Regions from separate parts of the Pseudaminobacter sp. Soil_N_29 genome, predicted to be linked through region 1. Evidence: predicted binding sites of a transcription regulator. Region 1 holds the regulator's gene; the other holds the start of a gene.
The links. The regulator HrcA, encoded in region 1, represses chaperone genes, less so after heat shock. The targets are predictions, from matches to a motif close to GTTAGCACTCNCNNNNNGNGAGTGCTAAC.

Region 1 (11,973 bases):
GAAGGTATAGCTATAAAAAGACCGATCCCGATTTCTTGATCCGGCCTCATATCGGCCGTTGACCGGGCCGTAAGCGTCACATAGTTTAGAACCATTCTAAACTAATGGATTCCACTCATGCTTTCCCGCGTACTCGGCATTGGCCGCCGCCCGTTCGAATCCCTCTCGGAACAGGAAATCCTGGCGCTGGCGATCTCCTCGGAGGAGGACGACGCGCGCATCTATCGTGCATATGCCGACGGGCTGGCCGAACAATATCCGGACTCGGCCAAGGTGTTCGAGGAGATGGCGGAGGAAGAGGACGGCCACCGGGCCGCGCTGATCGAGCTGCATCGCAAGCGCTTCGGCGACCGTATTCCGCTGATCCGGCGCGAGCATGTGCGCGGCTATTACGACCGCAAGCCGGACTGGCTGGTGCGGCCGCTTGGGCTGGACAAGGTGCGCGCCATGGCCGAGCAGATGGAAGAGCAGGCCTACCGCTTTTACATGGAGGCCATCAAGCACACGACCGACGCCTCCACCCGCAAGCTGCTGGGCGACCTTGCGGCGGCTGAAAAGGCGCATGAATCGCTGGCGGTGCGTCTCGGCCGCAAGCACCTCACCGACGAGGTACTCGCCGAGGAAGGCGCGACCGAGCGGCGGCAGTTCATCCTGACCTATATCCAGCCGGGCCTGGCCGGGCTGATGGACGGTTCCGTCTCCACGCTGGCGCCGATCTTCGCCGCCGCCTTCGCCACGCAGGACACCTGGCAAACCTTCCTCGTCGGCCTGTCGGCGTCGGTGGGCGCGGGCATTTCCATGGGCTTCACCGAAGCCGCCCATGACGACGGCAAGATCTCCGGCCGCGGCTCGCCGCTGATCCGGGGCCTGGCCTCGGGCATCATGACGGCAATCGGCGGGCTGGGGCATGCCCTGCCCTATCTGATCACTGATTTCTGGACCGCGACGACCATCGCGGTGATCGTCGTGTTCTTCGAATTGTGGGCGATCGTCTTCATCCAGAACCGCTTCATGGAAACGCCCTGGCTACGCGCCACGTTCCAAGTTGTGCTGGGCGGCGCGCTGGTGCTGGCCGCAGGCGTGCTGATCGGCAACGCCTAGCGAGCCCAAGCCCCTTAGCCATGCACGCCCCGGCTGTCGGCCGGGGCTTCGCCGCGCTCGGCCATGCCATAGTCGCGCAGCACATGCGCGATGCGCAGCCGGTAGTCCTCGAATATGCCTGCGCGCCCCGCCTTCTGCGCCTGTCGATGCTCCTCGGTGTTGCGCCACGCGTTCACCGCCTCCTCGTCGCGCCAGAACGAAAGCGAGAGCACGCGGCGGGGATCGGACAGGCTCTGAAACCGTTCGATCGACACAAACCCGTCGGCACCGGCGAGCAGCGGCCTGAGTTCGGCGGCGATGCCGAGATAGGCATCGTAGCGGTCGGCCGCTGGCGTGGCCTCGAAGATCACCGCGATCATGGACGCACCAGCGCGGCATGCGGGGCCGAGACCAGCTTCAGGAAGATGCGGTCTTCTCGCCGGATGAATTTTTTCTCCTGCGCGAAGGCATAATTTTCGCGGCCGAGCGGGTCGGCGGCAAGCCTCGACCGATAGGCTTCGTAATCCGCGAGGCTGTCGAGCGTGTAGGCCGCGTAAGCTGTCGTGGCCGAGCCCTCGTGCGGCGCGAAATAGCCGATCAGGTCGGCGCCGCAGCGCGGGATGGCCTGGCCCCAGTTGCGCGCATAGCGCTCGAAATCCGCCTTTCCGGTCGGCTCGATTTCGTAGCGGATGAAGCAGGTGATGCTCATATCGTCTCCTTTCCATGAACGATGCCTTGAATGCCGGCCACGCTTCGATGCGGAACGAAGCGTCGGCGGCGAATTCGTGTCAGGCTGGTCAGCGGCGCCAGAACGGCTTGGCGCGTTCGCGTTCGACCATGCCCGGAGGAATGCCGATGTCGCGCAGTATGTGGTCGTCCAGTTCGGTGAGATGCCGGCGCTGCCGCCAGCGCTCGCACCAGACAGAGAGCCGCCGCAATGCCGGGCGCCTTGATCGGTTCTCCACCGGCGATGCGCCCTCGGCGCTCGCGTCATCGATGTCCGTCTTCATGTCCATGCCGGCGACCATAGCCGCTTGCCCGACATGAATGCTTCGACTAGCATCGAACCATGCGAAACAGCCCAGACATAGCCCGCATCGCAAGCCTGGTGGGAGACCCCGCCCGCGCCAACATGCTGACGGCGCTGATGGGGGGCGGTGCGCTGACCGCAAGCGAGCTGGCGCTGGAAGCCGGCGTGACCGTGCAGACGGCAAGCTCGCATCTCTCAAAGCTGCTGGAGGGCGGGTTGCTGTCGCTCGCCGCGCAAGGCCGCCACCGCTATTACGGCCTTGCCAATGCGCAGGTCGCGGCGATGCTGGAATCGATCATGGGCGTGGCGGCCGCTGCCGGGCCGAAGCGGGTGCGCCCCGGCCCGCGCGAGGCAACGATGCGCGAGGCGCGCATCTGCTACGACCACCTCGCCGGCGACCATGCGGTGGCCATGCTCGACGGTTTTCTCGCCCGCAACATCCTGAGCCGCGAAGGCGAGCGCATCGTGCTGGGGGAAGCCGGCCCGTCCTTCTTCAGTGCCGTCGGCATCGAGCCGGACCAGCTTGGAAAGTCGCGCCGCCCGGTCTGCCGAGCCTGCCTGGATTGGAGCGTCCGGCGCTCGCATCTGGCGGGCTCGCTGGGAGCGGCGATCTTCGACAGGATCCTTGCCGAGAAATGGGCGCGCCGGGAAGCGGGCAGCCGCGCAATCATCTTTTCCCCGCCCGGCAGACGCGCCTTCGAGAAGACTTTTCTGCCCTGATTTTTTCCTGTGGTCTCGGGCCGGATTCAGCCCGCATTCCGTTGCGTAAAAGGCACACTCTGCCGCCAGGCGTCGACCGCCGGCGAAAGAGCGCGAAACCACCTCTTTTCGGCCACGATTGGAGGCTTTTTCGGGCAAAGATTAACAACGCGTTCACGGACTATTCACGACCGCACGCTATCATTGGTCTGCATTCGGAAGGGGGCTTCCGACGGACTGGGATTTTTAGACATGGCTCTCTGGAATCGCATCATCAGCTACGCAATCGCGCTGCGCGAATTCATCGCTCCGACCTACCGTCCGGAACGCCATTACATGCGCGGTCCCGGCCCGGCCTGCGAGCGCCGCCGCAACGCCAAGCCCAATGTGCGGCCTTCTTTCAGTGAACGGCTTCGCCCTGAATTCTGATCGCCACGGGCGCATCTCCGCCCGCGCCCGCCCCGGCGCTTGACCGCCATTTTCGCGCGCGGCCAAGCCCGGCGCGATCCGCAGCAGCGCTGCCAGCCAAAACGCCCCCATCCCGGCTAAACAATCTTTCGGCGGCGACGAACGCCACCAGACATGGCCGTTCGGCAGCGGCCGTAGCCGCCGCCCGGCCTCAAATCACCACATGTCGTGATCGGCGTTGAGCGCGCCGAGAACGGGATGCTGCCGCAGCCCGTTGCACAGCCGCTCGACATTGGGCAGCGCGGCGCGCGCCTGTTCCGGCTGCGGGTGCCAGGAATAGAGCATCAGCAGATAGACATCCGCCAGCGAGAGGCTGTCGCCCGCCAGCCAGCCGCGGCCCTCGAGCGACCGGTCGATGATGGCAAGGCCGCGATCGATTTCCGCCAGGGCAGATGCCTCGACGGCGGCCTTGCCGTCGGGATCGGCCGTATAGCGCGGCGCGTAATAGAGGCGCAGGATCGCGGGGTAGAGCGCGGAGGACATGAAGGCCATCCAACGCAGGAAATCGGCGCGCGCCTCCTCGCCGAGGCCGGGCGCGAGGCCCGCTTCCGGATGGCGCTCCCCCAGCAGGATGCAGATGGCTGCGGTTTCGGTCATCGTGCCGCCTTCGGGCAGCGCCAGCGCCGGCACCTGGCCGAGCGGGCTGACTTTCAGGAACTGCGGATCGGCAGCCTCCGACCTGGCCACGTTGATCCGTTCATAGGGCACATTGGCCAGCGCGAATGCCGCCTCGGCCACGAAGCCGCCGCTGCCTGGGCGCGTATAGAGTCTGTACATGAAGTTCCTCCCACCGGCCGATCGCCGGTCGGGGAGATTTGATCGCTATCGAGCCCCCGCTCAACCGGGCGGCCACCGCGCCACACCGGTTTTTTCAGCGGTCCAGCGGTACTGTAACCCGGGCTCCTAGCCGCCCAGCCCTTCGAACAGGGCCGTGGACAGGTAGCGCTCGGCGAAGGAGGGGATGACCACGACGAGGTTCTTGCCGGCATTTTCCGGCCGCGCGCCGATGATGGCCGCGGCATGCAGCGCCGCGCCCGATGAGATGCCGACCGGCACGCCCTCCAGCCGGGCCACCAACCGTGCATCGGCCAGGGCGTCTTCGTTGGTCACGCGCACGATCTCGTCATAGATCGATGTGTCCAAAACCTTCGGCGCGAAGCCGGCGCCGATGCCCTGGATCTTGTGCGGGCCCGGCTGGCCTCCGGAGAGCACCGGCGAGGCATCCGGCTCCACTGCCACCACCTTCACGTCGGGCTTGCGCTGCTTCAGCACCTGGCCGACACCGGTGATGGTGCCGCCGGTGCCGATGCCGGAAACCAGGATGTCGACCTCGCCCTGGGTGTCGTTCCAGATCTCCTCGGCCGTCGTCTGGCGGTGGATTTCCGGGTTGGCCGGGTTTTCGAACTGCTGCGGGATGATGGCGCCGGGAATGGTGGCGGCCAGCTCATCGGCCTTGGCAATCGCCCCCTTCATGCCCTTGGCGCCCTCGGTCAGCACCAGTTCGGCGCCCAGCAGCGCCAGCATCTTGCGGCGCTCGAGCGACATGGTTTCCGGCATGGTCAGGATCAGGCGATAGCCCTTGGCCGCGGCCGTGAAGGCCAACGCGATGCCGGTGTTGCCCGAGGTCGGCTCGATCAGCGTGGTCTTGCCGGGGGTGATCGTGCCCGCCGCCTCCAGCGCCTCGATCATGGCCACGCCGATGCGGTCCTTGACACTGGCGATGGGATTGAAGAACTCCAGCTTGGCGAGGAGATTGGCCACCACGCCCTTCTCCTTGGCGAACTTGTCGAGGCGCACCAGCGGCGTGTCGCCGATCGTCTCGGTAATCGAGCCGTAGATGCGGCCGCGCCCGGGCGCGCGCGTGTTGAGGGCGGGCTTGTTCATGGGTACTGCTCCACTATGGATTGCCTGAAAATTCTCTTTGCCAAAGGATAGGGCGGCAGCCGGCAAAAACCGAGTGGCGGGCATGCAGAAAAGCCCTGCCGCATAGAATGAAATTCCAAGCGACTGAGAGAGAAGAGAACGCAGTTCCGGAAAGACTGCTCTCAGCGGGCCGCGATGGCTGCAGCCGCGCCGGCCATGAAGGCCGCGGCGGTGCGATTCAGCGCCTTGAGCGCACGCGGCGTTCGGAGCAGCCAGCGCGCCTTGGCCGCCAGCGCCAGATAGGGCACCAGAACGACCAGAAGCACGAGAATTGTGATCACTGCCAACACGCCATAGTCGAACGGCGTGATAGTGCGCAGGTCGACCAGCGTCGGCGTCAGCGCGAGATAGAAGATCATTGTCTTGGGATTGCCCAGCGTGACGGTGAGCCCGGAAAGGAAGGCGCTGAACATGCCGCCCTTGCCCTTGCGCGCCTCGACATTCTCGGGCGTGATGCCGCTGCGCCAGAAAGTCCAGGCAAGATAGGCAAGATAGGCCACGCCCAGCCATTTGATGACCAGGAACACGGTTCCGAAGGTCTGCGCCACCAGCGCCAGCCCAAGCACCACTGCAGTGAGATAGGTAAGGTCGCCGCAGATCAGCCCGAGCGACATGGCCAGCGACGAGCGGAAACCGGAACCGAGTGCGCGCGCCACGAGTGCGGTAACGCCGGGTCCGGGAATGGCGGCGGCAACGGCGAGCGCGCCGCTATAGGCAAGGAATCCGGCAAGAGTCATGGGACAGCGTATCGCACGCGGCCGCAGCTTTGGGAATGGGCCAGCGCGGCAACGCCATTTGCCGGCGGCAGCGCGTATCCCGCCGCCGGATACTCTCAGCCGTTGGCAGTGCCGAAATTGGCGTCGAGCTGCTTCTCCAGTTCGACCAGGTCGGCCGGCAGCGGCATGCCCATGGCGCGCAGTTCGTTGAGCTTCTCGCGGATGCGCTCGTAGATTTCGTGTGCGTCTTCGGGCCGGTCGACCATCTGGCCAACGAGATAGCCGATCTGCGCCTTGAGTTCTTCCAGTGCCATCGGCGTCTCCAAAGGCTTCAGCTCACGGACGAATAGCTCTCTGAGGTTACCACCGTGCGGGAGCGCGGACTGATCACCTTGCGGTAGAGATGCCAGGTGGCGTGCCCGAGGATCGGCATCACCACCGCAAGGCCCGCAAATAGGGGCAGCGAGCCGATGACCAGGCAGACCGCCACGACCAGCCCCCAGAACAGGATCTGGAGCGGATTGACCAGAATCGTGCGCACGCATGTCTCCACCGCCGAAACCACGCCGACGTCGCGATCGAGCAGCAGCGGGAAGGCAATCACGGTCGTGGCGAGCGCCACCACGGCGAAGCAGAAGCCGATGAGATTTCCCCACAGGATCAGCTGATGGCCGGCATAGGTCCGGAAGACCTCGTTGAAGAAAACGCGCATCGAGGCCGGCGCTTCGGGCCCGAACAGCGAAACATAGAGCGCCTTGGCGCTGAGCAGCCAGACGATGAAGAGCACGAAGAGCCAGATGCCGAGCGCAACGATGGATGGCAGCGCCGGCGAATGCCTAACATCGAACGCATGGCCCCAGGATGCATCAAGGCCCAATTCGCGCCTGCGGCTGATCTCGTAGAGGCCGATCGCGGCGAGCGGCCCTAGCAGGGCAAATCCCGATGCCAGCGGAAACAACAGCGGCAGCGCGTTGCGGCCGGAGGTCCATGACGCCAGGAAAACGCCAACAAGCGGGTAGATCACGCAAAGAAAGACATAGTGGGAAGGCTTTTCCCAAAAATCCCGCGCGCCCTGTCGAAGCGCGTCGAGCACATCCGCAAAACCGATCTTGCGCACCGTGATGCGTTCATAGCCTTCGGTGGCGCCTGCCATGACGTGGAAACCTGCCATTGCCGTTCCTCCACTGTTGGAGCGGCCACTGGTACATCCCGGCGCGCGAACTCTCGCCACGACGAACCGTGACCCGCACGGCAGCGATAATAATCCTTCAGGCGCTTCTTGTCGCGTCACGAACGTTTCAGGGATGAGAGAAACGCCGCTGTGGAGCGAGATGGCCTTCCCTGAACCGCCTTAGCGCAGCAGACGGGAGATGAGCTGGGCGGTGTAGTCCACCATCGGCACGATACGGGCGTAGTTCAACCGGGTGGGCCCGATGACGCCGAGCGCGCCGACCACGCGGGCATCCTTGTCGCGATAGGGCGCGACCACCAGCGAGGAGCCGGAAAGCGAAAACAGCTTGTTTTCCGAACCGATGAAGATGCGCACGCCCGACCCAGCCTCTGCGAGATCGAGAAGCTGCTCCATGCTTTGCTGCGTCTCGAGGTCTTCGAACAGATGCTTCAGCAGCTCGATGTCGGCCTGGGCGGTGAGGTTTTCCAGGAGATTGGCGCGGCCGCGCACGATGAGGCGCGCCGGCAAGCCGGTTTCGGCGCCGGCCCATATCGCCAGCCCCTTTTCGACCAGGTCCTGGGACAGCGCGTCCAGCGCGGCGCGCGTCTCCTCCTTCAGCCGCGCGATCTCGCTTCTGGCCTCCACCAGCGTGCGGCCGCGCACATGCGCGTTGAGGTAGTTCGAGGCCTCGATGAGCTGGGAGGCAGTGACGCCGGCGGGCAACTCGACGACGCGGTTTTCCACATCGCCGTTCTGCGAAACCATGATGGCGAGGGCCCGGCGCGGATCGAGCTGGATGAATTCGATGTGCTTCAGCGGCACTTCGTTCTTGCTCGCCAGCACCAGGCCGGCGCCGCGCGACAGGCCCGAGAGCATCTGGCTGGCGTCGATGAGCATCTGTTCCAGCGTGGCGCCGCTGCCGGCGGCCTTGAGCTGGGTCTCGATCGAGCGGCGCTCTTCCTCGCTGAGGTCGCCTATCTCCATGAAGGCATCGACGAAGAAGCGCAGGCCCTGCTGGGTGGGCAAGCGGCCCGCGGAAATATGCGGCGCATAGATCAGCCCAAGCTGCTCCAGGTCGCTCATGACGTTGCGCACGGTGGCGGGCGACAGGCTGGAAGGCAGCATGCGCGCCAGATTGCGCGAGCCGACCGGCTCGCCGTCTTTCAGGTAGGATTCCACGATGCGACGGAAAATCTCGCGCGAACGCATGTCGAGCGACGGCAACATTGGATCCAGAACAGGCTTCGTCATGGTCTCATCAAACCTCCGGAATCAAGATATAGATTCACCCAGCCGGAACACAACCGTGCCGCGGTGCCGCTGCTTTTCCTTTGCGCCAGGGCCGGCATGAGGCTACAAGCCGGCTAGAAAACAGCTCTCAAGAAGAAAGAACCGCATGCGCCCTTCCAAACGCCAACCCGACGAAATGCGCCCCATCTCGTTCGAGCGCAACGTTTCCAAGCACGCGGAAGGCTCCTGCCTCGTCAAATTCGGCGACACGCATGTGCTGTGCACCGCCAGCCTTGAAGAAAAGGTGCCGGGCTGGATGCGCAACACCGGCAAGGGCTGGGTGACGGCCGAATACGGCATGCTGCCGCGCTCCACCGGCGAGCGCATGCGCCGCGAGGCCGCCGCCGGCAAGCAGGGCGGCCGTACGCTGGAAATCCAGCGCCTGATCGGCCGCTCCTTGCGCGCCGTGGTGGACCTGCAGGCGCTGGGCGAGATGCAGATCACGGTCGACTGCGACGTCATCCAGGCCGACGGCGGCACGCGCACGGCCGCCATCACCGGCGGCTGGGTGGCGCTGCACGACTGCCTGCGCTGGATGGAAGCGCGCCAGATGATTTCGGTTGCCAAGGTGCTGAAGGACCATGTCGCCGCGATCTCCTGCGGCATCCATGAGGGCCAGCCGGTGCTCGACCTCGACTACCTGGAAGACTCCTCGGCCGGCACCGACGCCAATTTCGTGATGACGGGCAAGGGCGGCATCGTCGAGATCCAGGGCACTGCCGAAGGCGCGCCCTTCTCTGAAGAAGAGTTCACCAATCTGATGACGCTGGCCAAGAAGGGTATTTCGCGGCTGGTGAGCCTGCAGCAGATGGCGGTGGCCTGAGGCAAAAATGCGCCCCTCCGGCATCCTCGAAAGCGCCCTCTACGTCTCCGACCTCGACGCGGCGGAGACGTTTTACGGCGAGGTGATGGGGCTGGAGCGCATTGCCAAGGTGCCGGGACGGCATGTCTTCTTCCGCTGCGGGCAAGGCGTGCTCCTGCTGTTCAACGCCGAGGCGACGCGGCATCCGCCCGCCTCGGACGCGAAACTTCCGGTGCCGCCGCATGGCACGGTGGGTGAAGGCCACCTCTGCTTTTCGGGCACCGCCGATGAAATTGCGCGATGGAAGGCCCATCTGCAGGCCAGCAACGTCGCCATAGAAGCCGATTTCGAATGGCCAAACGGGGGCCGTTCCATCTATTTCCGCGACCCTTCAGGCAATTCGCTGGAGATCGCCGAACCACGTATCTGGGGTATCTGAATGCGCATTCTGACCGACCGGGAAATCGTCGTCGCCAGCCACAATGACGGCAAGCTGCGCGAGTTCGCCGACCTGATGGCGCCGTTCGGCTTCAAGGCGAAGTCGGCGAAGGAGTTCGGCCTGCCCGAGCCCGACGAGACCGGCACCACCTTTGAGGAAAACGCCGCGATCAAGGCGCTGGCTGCCGCAACCGCGACCGGCCTGCCGGCGCTGTCGGACGATTCCGGCCTGTGCGTGGATGCGCTCGACGGGCAGCCGGGCGTCTACACCGCCAACTGGGCCGAGATGCCCGACGGCAGCCGCGACTTCGCCATGGCCATGCAGCGCACGGAAGACGCGATGAGCGAGGCAGGTGCTGTATCGCCGGAGAGCCGCAGCGGCCGCTTCGTGGCGGTCATCTGCGTGGCCTGGCCGGACGGCCACACCGAATATTTCCGCGGCGAGGCCGAGGGCCAGCTGGTCTGGCCCCCGCGCGGTGAGAAGGGGTTCGGCTACGATCCGGTCTTCTTGCCGGAAGGCCACGAGAAGACTTTCGGGGAGATGACGGCCGAGGAAAAGCACGGCTGGAAGCCGGGCCAGGACAAGGCGCTGTCGCACCGCGCCCGCGCCTTCCAGAAATTTGCCCGCGCCATGCTCGGCGCGGCGTGAAGGACGCGATATTGACCAGCAGCGAACCGGGCTTCGGCGTCTACATCCACTGGCCGTTCTGCGCGGCCAAGTGCCCCTATTGCGACTTCAACAGCCATGTCCGCCACCAGCCGGTGGACCAGGAGCGCTTTGTCCGCGCCTTCGAGGCCGAACTGGCGACGATGCGCCAGCGCACCGGCCCGCGCGAGGTGACCAGCATATTCCTCGGCGGCGGGACGCCCTCGCTGATGAAGCCGCAGACGGTGGCGGCCGTACTCGACGCGGTTGCCGCCAACTGGACCGTGCCGCAGGGCGTGGAAATAACGCTGGAGGCCAATCCCTCCTCCGTCGAGGCCGAGCGCTTCCGCGGCTATCGCGCCGCCGGGGTCAATCGCGTTTCGCTGGGCGTTCAGGCACTGAACGACGCCGACCTGCGCTTCCTTGGCCGGCTGCACAATGTCGAGGAAGCGTTGCAGGCCATCGCGCTGGCGCGCGAAACATTCCCGCGCCTGTCCTTCGACCTGATCTATGCCCGGCCCGGCCAGACGCCGCAGGCCTGGGCGGCCGAGCTGAAGCAGGCGATAGGCCACGCCGTCGACCACCTCTCGCTCTACCAGCTCACCATCGAGGAAGGCACGCGCTTCCACGCGCTGCATGCCGCGCACAAGTTCGAGCTGCCGGACGCCGACCAGGCGGCCGAGCTCTATGCGATCACGCAGGAGGTGACGGCCGCGCACGGGCTGCCTGCCTACGAAATCTCCAACCACGCCAGGCCCGGCGCCGAAAGCCGGCACAATCTGATCTACTGGCGTTATGGCGAATATGTTGGCGTCGGCCCCGGCGCGCATGGGCGCTTCGTGGAGGACGGGCGGCGCGTGGTGACCATTGCCGAGAAGATGCCCGAGACCTGGCTCGAGCTGGTCGAGACCAAGGGCCACGGCGTCACCGGCGGCGAGATACTGACCCGTTCGGAGGAAGCCGACGAATTCCTTCTGATGGGCCTGCGGCTTGTCGAAGGCATCGACCTCGTACGCTACGAGGCGCTTTCGGGGCGGGAATTGTCTCCGGCGCGGGTGTCGATATTGCGGGACGAAGGGCTGATCGAGCCCGTCGGCAATTCGCGCCTTCGCGCCACCCCTTCGGGCATGATCGTGCTGGACGCCGTGGTGGCCGACCTGGCGCGGTGAGACGTCGGCTGCGCAGTCGATGAAGCTGTCCGTCGCTACCGCGCTTGAAAGCTTATCCACGATTTCGTCACCCTCCCCGAAATGCTACAGCTTCCACGTGGCATCGCAGCGGGGAGACACAGCCCATGACCACTTTCGCATCCTGGCAGTTCTGGGCAGTGCTGTCGGCCGCCTTCGCCGCACTTACCGCCATCTTCGCCAAGGTCGGCGTTGAAAACGTCAATTCCGACTTCGCCACGCTGATCCGCACCATCGTCATCCTGCTGGTGACAGCCGGCATCGTGGTCGCCACGGGACAGGCGCAGGCGCTCGGGTCGATCTCCACGAAGACCTATGCCTTCCTGATCCTGTCCGGGTGCGCCACGGGTGCTTCGTGGCTCTGCTATTTCCGCGCGCTGAAGCTTGGGCAGGCCGCGCAGGTGGCGCCGATCGACAAGCTAAGCGTGGTTCTGGTCGCGGTGTTCGGCGTCGTTTTTCTTGGCGAGAGGCTGACCGGCGCGAACTGGCTTGGCATCGCGCTGATTGCCGCCGGCGCGGTGCT
Region 2 (11,973 bases), 790 kb from region 1:
ACTTCGATGGGCCCGAAAGTATCGGTTTCAGTTCTGGTTGTTTGAGCGCTCATGAGGCCGCCTCCGGGAAATTTTTATAACGCTGGCAACGGCCTACCGCTTTGCACAATAGGCTTCAAGTGCAGAGTGGGAAGCACGCCGAACCTAATCGGTTCAAAGCAGGGAACGGGCCGTGGGCGCCAGCCGAAGCCGTTCCGAAGGCCGGGTGAAATGCCTTTTCAGCCGCGGAAGGAGGTCTTGCGTCCAGACGGGGTCGGCTTCGAGGGCGGCTTCGTGGCGGGCATGGGCCAGGGCGTCGGCAAAGCGCTGAAAGAAGACGAATACGTTCTCTTCGTCCCGCACCGGCAGGCGAGGGAAGGTGTTTTCGGCGTGTTCGGTCACGAAGGCAGCTATCGGCGGGCCGCCATGCTGGGTGAGAAGCGGTGCGGCTTCTTCCGCCATGAGTGCCACGAACTCTGACTCGGTTTCCGGCGCGATGTGGAAGATCACGGCTGACAAGACCGTGAAGGAAGCAAGTTTGCCCAATTCGTCGCGCACGCTTCCGGCAAGATCGAACGCGGACCCCGCCCATGCCGGCTTCAGCAGCAGCACGTCGCTGTAGTCGATCATGGTAGCATTGGCGGCATCCTTGTGCGCCGCCCAAACCGGACCGCCGTAGAAAGCCTCCAGCGCCGCCTTGCGCGAGACCATGTCATCGAACCCGCGCAGCCAGACGAAGCAGTCCGGCCAGTCGAGGTCGCGGAACTGGCCGATCACATCCATGCCGGCCTCTTCCTGGCTTTCGATGAAATAGCCGTCGAAGATGCGGATAAGGTCCTCGCGGCGACCGTTGTGGAGCGTGTATCGCCTTAGCTCGACCACGGGCGAGAACGACCTAGATCGCTCCGGGGGTCTCCGTATCACAAGTTTCTCGGTCATGACCCTCTCGGCAGGCTTTCCTGTTTCATAACGGAACCGTTGCCCGGTTCTGTCAATCCGGTGTTGTCAGGAGCTTGCCCCGCCGGCATCAGCACCGAAGTGCGCCTCGCCAGCCTGGGCGGACCATCGCGGCGTGTGAGGACCAGGCGACCAAAGGAAGAAAGGCGCGCCTTGAAGCCCGCCTTTCTCCCGCCGCTACCAGAACAAGACGCTCAATGCGTGCGCTTGACCTTTTCCTTGGCGTCGCCATAGCCCTTCTGGATCTTGCCGGCCACCTTGTCGACCTTGCCCTCAGCCTCGGTGCGCTTGTTGCCGGTGAGCTTCCCGGCGGCTTCCTCGACAGCGCCCTTGGCCTGCTTTGCGACGCCTTTGATCTGGTCCTTGTTCACCATGTCCGTATCTCCCGAGTTTTTTCGTTGGCGTCGGCTAACGGCCTTCAACGCAAAAAGTTGCGAGATTGCTTCGCGTGGGGCAGGGGCGAATCGGCGCTGCGCAAACAAAAAGGGCGCCGCAAGGGCGCCCTTTCCGTAAGCCTGATGCTTTATGGATTTCCTTAGAAATCCATGCCGCCACTCAAGCCCGCTTGCGGGCTTGAGCATCTTTGGATGCAATGGGCGTGCTTTATGGATTTCCTTAGAAATCCATGCCGCCCATGCCGCCCATGCCGCCGCCGGGCATGCCGGGCATGCCGGCGCCGGAGTCCTTCTTCGGGGCTTCGGCGATCATGGCCTCGGTGGTGACCAGCAGGCCAGCGACCGAAGCGGCGTCCTGCAGAGCGGTGCGGACAACCTTGACCGGGTCGACGATGCCGAACGCGATCATGTCGCCATATTCGCCGGTCTGGGCGTTGTAGCCGAAGGTAGCCGACTTGTTCTCGAGGATCTTGCCAGCCACGATCGAGGCTTCGTCACCAGCGTTCGAGGCGATCTGGCGGGCCGGAGCCTGCAGAGCGCGACGCACGATGTTGATGCCAGCGGCCTGGTCGGCATTCTCGCCTTCCGCCTTGATGGCGAGCGAGGAGCGCAGCAGCGCAACGCCACCACCCGGAACGATGCCTTCCTCGACGGCCGCGCGGGTCGCGTTGAGGGCGTCGTCGACGCGGTCCTTGCGCTCCTTGACCTCGACCTCGGTCGCACCGCCGACGCGGATCACGGCAACGCCGCCGGCCAGCTTGGCGAGGCGTTCCTGCAGCTTCTCCTTGTCGTAGTCCGAAGTGGTCTCTTCGATCTGCTGCTTGATCTGGGCAACGCGGCCCTGGATCTCGGCCTTCTGGCCGGCGCCGTCGACGATGGTGGTGTTCTCCTTGGAGATCGACACCTTCTTGGCACGGCCCAGCATGTTGAGCGTGACGTTCTCGAGCTTGATGCCGAGGTCTTCGGAGATGACCTGGCCACCGGTGAGGATGGCGATGTCTTCCAGCATGGCCTTGCGGCGGTCGCCGAAGCCCGGAGCCTTGACGGCGGCGATCTTCAGGCCGCCACGCAGCTTGTTGACGACCAGCGTGGCCAGAGCCTCGCCTTCGACGTCTTCCGAGATGATGAGCAGCGGCTTGGAGGTCTGCACTACAGCTTCCAGAACCGGCAGCATGGCCTGCAGGTTGGAGAGCTTCTTCTCGTGCAGCAGGATGTAGGCGTCTTCCAGATCGGCGACCATCTTTTCCGGATTGGTCACGAAGTAAGGCGACAGGTAGCCGCGGTCGAACTGCATGCCTTCGACGACCTCGAGTTCGGTCTCGGCGGTCTTGGCTTCCTCGACCGTGATGACGCCCTCGTTGCCGACCTTCTGCATGGCCTCGGCGATCATCTCGCCGATTTCCTTCTCGCCGTTGGCCGAGATGGTGCCGACCTGGGCGACTTCTTCCGAGGTCTTGATCTTGGTCGAGCTCTTGACGAGGTGAGCCACGACTTCCGAAACGGCCAGATCGATGCCGCGCTTCAGATCCATCGGGTTCATGCCGGCGGCAACCGCCTTGTGGCCTTCCTGGACGATGGACTGGGCCAGAACGGTCGCGGTCGTGGTGCCGTCGCCGGCGATGTCGTTGGTCTTCGAAGCGACCTCGCGCACCATCTGGGCGCCCATGTTCTCGAACTTGTCCTCAAGTTCGATTTCCTTGGCGACCGACACGCCGTCCTTGGTGATGCGCGGGGCACCGAACGACTTGTCGATGACAACGTTACGGCCCTTCGGGCCAAGCGTCACCTTCACCGCGTCGGCAAGGATGTTGACGCCGCGCAGCATGCGCTCACGGGCATCGCGGGAAAACTTTACTTCTTTAGCAGCCATTTCTAAGCTCCTGGAGCGGGCCGTTTCCGGACCCGAAATTCAAAATTCTATGGGTGCGGTTGCTGAATTCAGCCGATGATGCCCATGATGTCGGATTCCTTCATGATCAGAAGGTCTTCGCCATTGAGCTTGACTTCGGTGCCCGACCACTTGCCGAACAGAACGCGGTCGCCGGCCTTGACTTCCAGCGGAACCACCTTGCCGGAGTCGTCGCGAGCACCCGAGCCGACGGCAACGATTTCGCCTTCCTGCGGCTTTTCCTTCGCGGTGTCCGGAATGATGATGCCGCCAGCAGTCTTCTCTTCAGACTCGACCCGGCGAACGACCACGCGGTCATGAAGCGGGCGGAAATTCGACTTTGCCATTTTGGTTATCCTTGGTGCGGATGTTGAACGATTCCTCCGTCCGGGCTTCCCGGACCAGCGTTAGCACTCGTTGGGATGGAGTGCTAACGCGAGGATCAAATAAGCCGGGGCCGTTTCGGAGTCAAGAAGCCGCAGGTCGGGCGAAGGCCAAACGCGGCGATTGCTAACACCTGTGAATTGCAGCATAAATATCCCACTCAGATGTACGTGGGCCTTTATGACCGTAACGGTCGGTTGGCAGTTCATCCGGCCTGAGTTCGCGTTGCGCGGTCCTCGCGCGCGCCCTCTCGGGCTGGATTGAACGATGTCGCTGGACACCGAAACCGAATTGCCTGCCGCGCAGGCTGCGATCTCTCTCGCTGTGGAAAGTGGGTCGTCGCGACGTTGCCCTGAGCGCGCCGGCGTGCCCACCAGCAAGATGAAGCGGTGGGGCAAGTACAAGTACTGGACCAAAAGGGACATCAACAAGCTGCGGCGGCTGGCGGCCGAGCAACTGCGGCCGTCCGAAATAGCGCGCCGTTTCAAGTTGCCGGTGCGTGCAGTCCGGTCGCGTGCTTTGAGGGAGCGCATCAGTCTGCTCCGTCCAGCTGGAGGCTGAGTTGCCAGGGCGGGACCTGTTCCACGCTTGCAAACCAAGGATTCGAGAGGAACGCCGGGCCAGCGCCTCGTGTGCTGCCGGAGCAACTGTTGCCTGCTGATGTGCGCTGCTGTTGGGCCTCTGGAAAGAGGGCGGCGGATCGAGGCGTTACCCTTTGAGCTGGCGAGTCAAATCTTTGCGATCCCCGCAAGACGGCTGTTGAATGCTAAGCATGCTTATAATATATCGCGCTCATGGAATTCGAAGGTACGGAAAGGCTCGGCTTTCTCATTCATGACGCGGGGCGTTTGATGCGCAGGCGCTTTGAGAAGCTGGGTCGCGAATATGGACTTTCCTCGGCGCAATGGCGGCTGCTGGTGCGCGTGGTGAAGGATGAAGGGGTCGCGCAGGCTCGCCTGGCTGAATTGCTCGAAGTCGAGCCGATCAGCGTGTCGCGGCTGCTCGACCGAATGGAGGAAGGCGGCTGGATTGAGCGGCGGCAGGATGCTGCCGATCGGCGCGTGCGGATGATCTTTCCGAGCGAAAAAAGCCGCGAAGCATTTGGAGCGATCAGGGCAGTGGCCGGGGACGTGTTCGAGCAGGCACTGACCGGCCTTTCGCCCAGCGAGCGCCAGGGGGTTCTCCGTGGGCTTGCGAAGATCATTGAAAATCTTTCCGACGCCGAAGCGCCGGACCACAAGCAGACATTGTTAAAGGGTGCAACAGGATGAATGCCGTTTCGAAACTCAACGACCATGTCACCGAGGTCGAAGCGGAAAAGCTCTCGCCGAAGGTGACCGTTGCCCAAGCTGATCAACAGGCCGCAAAGCCGGTGCGAAAGCGCCGTGCAGGCCGCATGTTCCTCATGCTCGCGCTGCCCTTGGCGCTGGTCGTTGGCGGCGGCTACGTCTGGGTGACCGGGGGACGCTACCAGGAAACGGACAACGCCAACCTGCGCCAGGCCAAGGTTTCGATTGCCTCGCAGGAGGCTGGCCGCGTGATTAGCGTGAACGTGGCCGACAACCAGATGGTCAAGGCGGGAGACGTTCTCTTCGTCGTCGACCCGGAGCCGTATCGCATCGCTCTGGCGCAGGCGGACGCCGCGTTGGCAGCGGCAAAGCTGAATGTCGAGCAGCTGCGGGCCGCCTACAGCCAAGCGGTGGCGCAGGAGCGCGTGACCGCCGGTGACGTGACCTATCTCCAGTCGCAGTTCAATCGCAGCATGGAGCTCGAAAGCCGCGGCTTCAGCTCGAAATCGAACCTGGATCAGGCGCGCCGCGACCTGGCCAAGGCGCAAGAGCAGCATGCCGCCGCGGTTCAGGGTATCGCCAGCGCGCGTGCCGCCCTCGGTGGCAATCCCGACATAGAAACCGACAAGCACCCGACCGTGCTCGCCGCGCAGGCGACGCGCGACAACGCAGCCTACGCGCTGGAGCAGACGACCGTGCGCGCCCCGGCCGACGGCATGATTGCCCAGGCCTCTTCGTTCAAGGTGGGCCAGTTCGTCGGAGTGGGCACGCCGCTGTTCAGCTTGGTCGAGACGGACGAATTGTGGGTGGACGCCAATTTCAAGGAGACCCAGCTCACCAATGTGAAGCCGGGGCAGAAGGCTGAAGTCACGCTCGACACCTATCCCAACCATCCGCTGAAGGCCACGGTCGAGGCGATCGGCGCAGGCACGGGCGCGGAGTTTTCGCTGCTGCCGGCGCAGAACGCGACCGGCAACTGGGTGAAGGTTACCCAGCGCATCCCGGTGCGGCTGAAGGTCGACACCGATCATCTGGATGTCGCCCTGCGCACCGGCATGAGCGCCACCGTGACGGTGGATACCGGCGTCGCCCGCGGCTTGCCGGGGCTGCTGTCCAGCGCGGTCGCAGCCGACAACGTGAAGTAACAGGAAAATCCAGCGGGCGCCTTCCGAGATGGCGTCCGCATTTCAGGTCCTAACCCATGAGCCCGACAACCCACGCCGAGGTCCCACACCGGGGACTGATAACGGTGTCGATCATGCTTGCGACGGTCATGCAGGTGCTCGACACCACGATCGCGAACGTCGCGCTGCCTTCGATGGTGGGCGACCTCGGTGCGTCGGCCGACACCATCAATTGGGTGCTGACCTCCTACATCGTTGCAGCCGCCATCATGACGCCGGTGACCGGCTGGCTGTCTGACCGTTTCGGGCGCAAGGAACTTTTCCTCACCTCTGTCGTGGGCTTCACCATCACCTCCATGGCTTGTGGCGTTGCATGGAGCCTGGAGAGCATGGTGACCTTCCGCCTGCTCCAGGGTGTGTTCGGCGCCGCGATCGTGCCGCTGTCGCAGACCTTTCTGCTCGACATCAACCCGAAGGAACGTCACGGCCAGGCAATGGCGCTGTGGGGCGCGGGCATCATGGTCGGCCCCATCATCGGCCCGACGCTGGGCGGCTGGCTGACTGAAAGCTTCAACTGGCGCTGGGTTTTCTTCATCAACCTGCCGGTCGGCATCATCGCCTTCCTCGGATGCGCCGCCTATCTGCCGGCCGTGGCCAAGCGTCTGCGCGGTTTCGACTTCTTCGGCTTCGCCATGCTCAGCCTGGGCGTTGGCGCGCTGCAGCTCATGCTCGACCGCGGCGCCGAGGTGGACTGGTTCTCCTCGGTCGAGATCTGGATCGAACTGGGCCTCGCGATCATCGGCTTCTGGGTCTTCATCGTGCATCTGCTGACGGGGCAGAACACCTTCATCGACCCGAAAATCTTCAAGGACCGCAATTTCGCGACCGGCCTGGTGTTCATCTTCGTCATCGGCGTCATCCTGCTGGCAAGCCTGGCGCTGCTGCCGCCGATGCTGTCGACGCTGTTCAACTATCCGACCATCACCACTGGCCTGATCATGGCGCCGCGCGGTGTGGGCACCATGATCTCGATGCTCATGGTCGGGCGGCTTGTGCGTATCATCGACGCTCGGCTTCTGGTCGTCACCGGCCTGTTGCTGACGGCGCAGTCGCTCTACACGATGTCCGGCTTCTCGCCGCAGATGGACTCCCACCTGATCATCGTTACCGGCGTTGTGCAGGGGCTCGGTCTGGGGCTGGTTTTCGTGCCGCTGTCGACGGTTGCCTTCGCAACGCTCGACCCGCGCTACCGCACCGATGCCACCAGCCTGTTCAGCCTTGTGCGCAATATCGGGTCTTCCATCGGCATCTCGGTGGTGACGGTGATGCTGACCCAGAACACGCAGATCAACCATTCCGAGCTGATCGCCAACATCACTCCCTACAATCAAAGCCTGCAGGCGCTGTCGCCGGACGCGGCGTCTGGAAACCTGGCTGCTCTGGCCCAGATCGACCGGCTGGTCACGCAGCAGGCGATGATGATTTCTTACGTCAACGACTTCAAGTTGATGATGATCGTCTCGCTCTGCGCCATTCCTCTGGCCCTGCTTCTGCGAAAGCCGAGGGTGGCGCCGGTCGGGGCAGCCGCGCCCGCCGCCCATATGGATTGATGCCGCGACGGGCCGCCTGAACAGCGGCGGCCGGTTCCGTGTTCCCTTTCGCCGGGGGCTCAGGCCGGGCCTGGCCCGACCGAAAGGTGGTGACACGCTGCGGCGCTTGGGCTAATCCCGGGCCGCCGGGCCATTCGCCCCAAGCAATCCCACGAAAGACGACAGTGAAGGAAATGCCATGACGGGGTCGCCCGAAACGATCGGAACGCTGGACGCCCTGACCGACCGCTACGCCGCCCTGCTGTGCGATGTCTGGGGCGTGCTGCACAACGGGATCGATCCTTTCCCCGAAGCTGGAGAGGCCTTGCGCCGTGCTCGGGAGAACGGGCTGGCCGTTGTGCTGATCACCAATTCGCCGCGCCCGCGCGACGGGGTGGTGGAGCAACTGGCGTCGATAGGGGTGCCGGAGGACGCATGGGATCGCATCGTCACCTCCGGCGATGTCACCCGTGACCTGATCCGCACGGCGCCGCGCAAGATCTTCCACCTCGGCCCCGAGCGCGATCAGACCATCTATGACGGCATCGATTGCGAACTGGTCGAGGAGTTCGAGGCGGATGCCGTGGTTTGCACCGGCTTGTTCGACGACGAAGTCGAGACGCCCGAGGACTATACCGAGATGCTGCAGCGGCTGCGTTCGCGCAACCTGCCTTTCATCTGCGCCAATCCCGACATCGTGGTCGAGCGCGGCGACAGGCTGATCTGGTGCGCCGGCGCCTTGGCACGTGATTATACGCTGCTTGGCGGGCGAACTCTTGTTTCGGGCAAGCCGCACCGCCCGATCTATGCCGCCGCGCTTGACGCAGCCGGTGAAGTTCTGGGGCGCCAGGTTGCCCCCGAAGAGGCGCTCGGCATCGGCGACGGCATGATGACTGACGTGAAGGGCGCGGCCGACAATGGCCTGGACGTGCTCTATGTGTCCGGCGGCATCCACGCCGGCGATTATGGCGATGCGCTCAACCCCGATCTGGAGCGGCTTTCGGATTTCCTCGAAAAGCACGGCCATCGTCCGCTGGCGGTCATTCCCAGGCTTCGGTAGAAGAGCATATGAGCCAGTCCTTCCAGCGCATTTGCGATACCCAGAGATTGCCAGAGCCGCTGCGCGGCGGCGTGGTGGCTATTGGCAATTTCGACGGTGTGCATCGCGGCCATCAGGCCGTTCTGGACCGGGCGCTGGAGGAGGCGCAGCGGCGCGGAGTGCCGGCACTGGTGCTGACTTTCGATCCGCATCCGCGCATGGTGTTCCGCCCCGAGACGCCGCTGTTTCTTTTGACCCCGCCGCCGTTGAAGGCTCAGATTCTGGCCGAGCTCGGCTTTGCCGCCGTGGTCGAGCAGCCCTTCACACGCGAATTCGCGAGCCTCGATGCCGAGCGCTTCGTAGCCGAGACACTTCACGACAAGCTCGGCATCTGCCACGCGGTGACCGGCTTCGACTTCCACTTCGGCAAGAACCGCCAGGGCGGCCCGGCCTACCTGATGGATGCCGGCGAGCGCCTTGGCTTTGGCGTCACGCTGGTGGACGCATTTCGCGACGAGGGGGCGGAGATCGTGTCCTCAAGCCGCATACGCGAACTCCTATGTGATGGCGAAGTGGCGGAAGCGGCCGGCCTGCTGGGCTATCGCTTCACCGTCGAGGCAAAGGTGACCGGCGGCAAGCAGCTTGGCCGCACACTCGGGTTTCCCACTGCCAACATGGCGCTGCCGGAAAGCACCGCGCTGAAGCACGGTATCTATGCCGTGCGCTTCCGCGGAGGCGACGGCACTCTGCATGACGGTGTTGCCAGCTTCGGCCGTCGTCCGACCGTGGACGACAATGGAGCGCCCCTGCTGGAAACTTTCCTCTTCGACTACTCGGGCGATCTCTACGGCCAGACCTGCCGGGTCTCGCTGTTCGGCTATCTGCGCGGCGAGGAGAAGTTTGACGGGCTTGACGCGCTCGTCGCGCAGATGAAGCGCGACGAGCAGGAAGCCCGCGCATTGCTTGCCGGGGTCAGGCCGCTTTCCGAGCTCGACCGGCGGCTGACCTTCGCGAACGACGCGGCGTAGGAAGCCGCTACGCTCGCGTTCTCACCTCGCCGGATGCTGTCAGTCATGCCCTCGCCGGGGGCATGTGGCTGGGCATCATGCTGCGAAGTGCAAGGCCGAAAGCGATGAATGTCCAGCCCTGGAAGATCAGGTCGATGGACAGGAACAGGCCCAGCACCCACAGGCTGTTGACCGGCCAGCCGCTGGCAATGATCAGGCCAGCGATGATCGACACAACGCCGCCGGCAACGATCCAGCCCCAGCCGCGCTCCCTGCGGTTCCTGATGCCGATCCACAGCCGCAACAGGCCCGAGGCGATCAGGCTCACCGCCAGCAGGAAGGTCAGGACCGCCGAAGCCAGCAGCGGGTTGTAGAAGGCCAGGAACCCGGCGATGGCGTAGAGCAGGCCGCTCAGCAGCCACCAGAAGAAGCCGCCCCAGGTCTTTACACCGAAGGAGTGGATGATCTCCACGATGCCGCCGACGAGCATCAGGGTTCCGACCAAATACACTGAAGCGACGGTGGCGATAAACAGGTTTCCAAGCGCAATTCCGCCGAAGATCAGCAGAAGTATACCAAGGGCGACAAACCAGCCCCATTTGGTCCTGGTCTCGCTGACCGCTTCCCTCAGTGCATCAGGCATTTCAGAGTGCAAAGTCATCGCCGCCTCCATTGGCTGTTGGCGCTGCCCGATCTTACATGCAGGAAGCTAGTGCGCTGGGGCGGCCCGTCCAGTGAAGTAACAGCTTGTTCGATATGCGAAAGAGCGCTCCGGCCAGGCGCAGTTAATTCAAATTTTACCGACCACCGGCGAAAGCGGCTGTCACAAGCGTTTGTGTAAAGAGTACGCGGAAATGACATTGTCTTTTGATCGGGTTTCGGTGGCCTGCGCGGCTGCAATCTTGCTGGCCGGCACGGCCGATGCGGCAGCCGAGGGGTGGTTCAGCGGCGACTGGTATCTGACTGTGGGTGCCAGCGGCTTCGTGGCTCCCAATTACGAAGGTGCCAAATACATGCTCATGGGCGCCTCGCCGCTGGTTTCGCTCGGCAGGGCAGGCACGCAGGCGCGCTTCACCTCCCGCAATGACAACATATCGTTTGCGCTGTTCGATGCCGGTGCGGTGCGCGCCGGCCCGGTGGGCAAGATCGTCTGGGGTCGCGATGGCGACGATGCCGATGAACTCAAGGGCCTCGATCCGGTTCGCTGGGGTGCCGAGGCCGGCGTGTTTGCCGAGGTGTACCCGACCGACTGGCTGCGCGTGCGCGGCGAGGTGCGGCACGGACTCCGGTCGCATACCGGCGTGGTGGCCGACGTGCATGTCGACGCATTCGAGGATGTCACGCCGACCGTGCGTGTCTCCGGTGGTCCGAGGGTGTCGGTTGCGTCCGCCAGGTTTCTCGATGCCTATTACGGCGTCAGCCCGAGGGAATCCGCTGCATCGGGTCTGAGCCCGTTCAAGTCGGAAAGCGGCATGCGTGCGCTGGGCTTCGGCGGTGCCGTGACCTGGAGGACGACCGACAAGATCACCACGAGCCTCTTTAGCGAATACGCGCGGCTCATGGGCTCGGCGCGCGACTCCAGCCTTGTGCGGGAGCGTGGCTCGCCCAACCAGCTCCAGATCGGCATTTCGGCAACCTACCGCTTCGATTTCAGCATGTAGGCGGTCACTTTTCCATTATGGGCTTTATTCCACGGCTTGCGTCCTTTAAAAGCGCGGCCATGAGATGCCTCGTGCCCGTCTTGGCGATTGCTATACGAATTATGGGCCCGGCCTTCCGGACGGCTTGATGCCGCCCGAAAGTCCGGGAGTTTTGTCTACGCGCCTGACTGGCCGTTCCCCGATATTTTGACAATTGAACGCCCGAGGCAGCTTTCGCCGGGCAATCCGATGGCAAGACAATGACCGATACGTCCGAAAAGCTCGATTACTCCAAGACCCTCTATCTGCCGCAGACCGATTTTCCGATGCGCGCGGGCCTGCCGGAGAAGGAGCCGCACACCGTGGCGCGCTGGCAGAAGATGGACCTCTACAAGCGCCTGCGTGAAAGTGCTGCCGGCCGCGAAAAATTCGTGCTGCACGACGGCCCGCCCTATGCCAACGGCAACATCCATATCGGGCACGCGCTGAACAAGGTGCTGAAGGACGTCATCACCCGCTCGTTCCAGATGCGCGGCTTCGATAGCAACTATGTGCCGGGCTGGGACTGTCACGGTCTGCCGATCGAGTGGAAGATCGAGGAAAAGTACCGCGCCGCCGGCAAGAACAAGGACGAGGTGCCAGTCAACGAGTTCCGCCAGGAATGCCGCGATTTCGCCTCGCA

Region 2: a site for HrcA is predicted at 3,626-3,654, ahead of groES (co-chaperone GroES). Genes of this name have one in related genera too.

The regions. Positions count from the first base shown of each region.
Region 1 is NZ_JBDGLC010000001.1:909,416-921,388, forward strand. It holds gene mbfA (iron exporter MbfA) at 118-1,101, shown strand; gene AC3A4H_RS04310 (antibiotic biosynthesis monooxygenase family protein) at 1,116-1,460, opposite strand; gene AC3A4H_RS04315 (NIPSNAP family protein) at 1,457-1,789, opposite strand; gene AC3A4H_RS04320 (DUF1127 domain-containing protein) at 1,878-2,096, opposite strand; gene AC3A4H_RS04325 (ArsR/SmtB family transcription factor) at 2,150-2,830, shown strand; gene AC3A4H_RS04330 (hypothetical protein) at 3,062-3,238, shown strand; gene AC3A4H_RS04335 (glutathione S-transferase family protein) at 3,434-4,054, opposite strand; gene cysK (cysteine synthase A) at 4,181-5,161, opposite strand; gene AC3A4H_RS04345 (LysE family translocator) at 5,323-5,937, opposite strand; gene AC3A4H_RS04350 (hypothetical protein) at 6,033-6,230, opposite strand; gene AC3A4H_RS04355 (DUF2189 domain-containing protein) at 6,248-7,087, opposite strand; gene hrcA (heat-inducible transcriptional repressor HrcA) at 7,268-8,338, opposite strand; gene rph (ribonuclease PH) at 8,484-9,200, shown strand; gene AC3A4H_RS04370 (VOC family protein) at 9,208-9,618, shown strand; gene rdgB (RdgB/HAM1 family non-canonical purine NTP pyrophosphatase) at 9,619-10,266, shown strand; gene hemW (radical SAM family heme chaperone HemW) at 10,278-11,432, shown strand; gene AC3A4H_RS04385 (EamA family transporter) at 11,558-11,973, shown strand, end outside.
Region 2 is NZ_JBDGLC010000001.1:120,852-132,824, reverse strand. It holds gene fumC (class II fumarate hydratase) at 1-53, opposite strand, end outside; gene AC3A4H_RS00600 (NIPSNAP family protein) at 154-918, opposite strand; gene AC3A4H_RS00595 (CsbD family protein) at 1,131-1,310, opposite strand; gene groL (chaperonin GroEL) at 1,552-3,201, opposite strand; gene groES (co-chaperone GroES) at 3,270-3,566, opposite strand; gene AC3A4H_RS00580 (hypothetical protein) at 3,871-4,164, shown strand; gene AC3A4H_RS00575 (MarR family winged helix-turn-helix transcriptional regulator) at 4,398-4,874, shown strand; gene AC3A4H_RS00570 (HlyD family secretion protein) at 4,871-6,037, shown strand; gene AC3A4H_RS00565 (DHA2 family efflux MFS transporter permease subunit) at 6,094-7,626, shown strand; gene AC3A4H_RS00560 (TIGR01459 family HAD-type hydrolase) at 7,805-8,665, shown strand; gene AC3A4H_RS00555 (bifunctional riboflavin kinase/FAD synthetase) at 8,674-9,672, shown strand; gene AC3A4H_RS00550 (HdeD family acid-resistance protein) at 9,716-10,312, opposite strand; gene AC3A4H_RS00545 (MipA/OmpV family protein) at 10,506-11,312, shown strand; gene ileS (isoleucine--tRNA ligase) at 11,552-11,973, shown strand, end outside.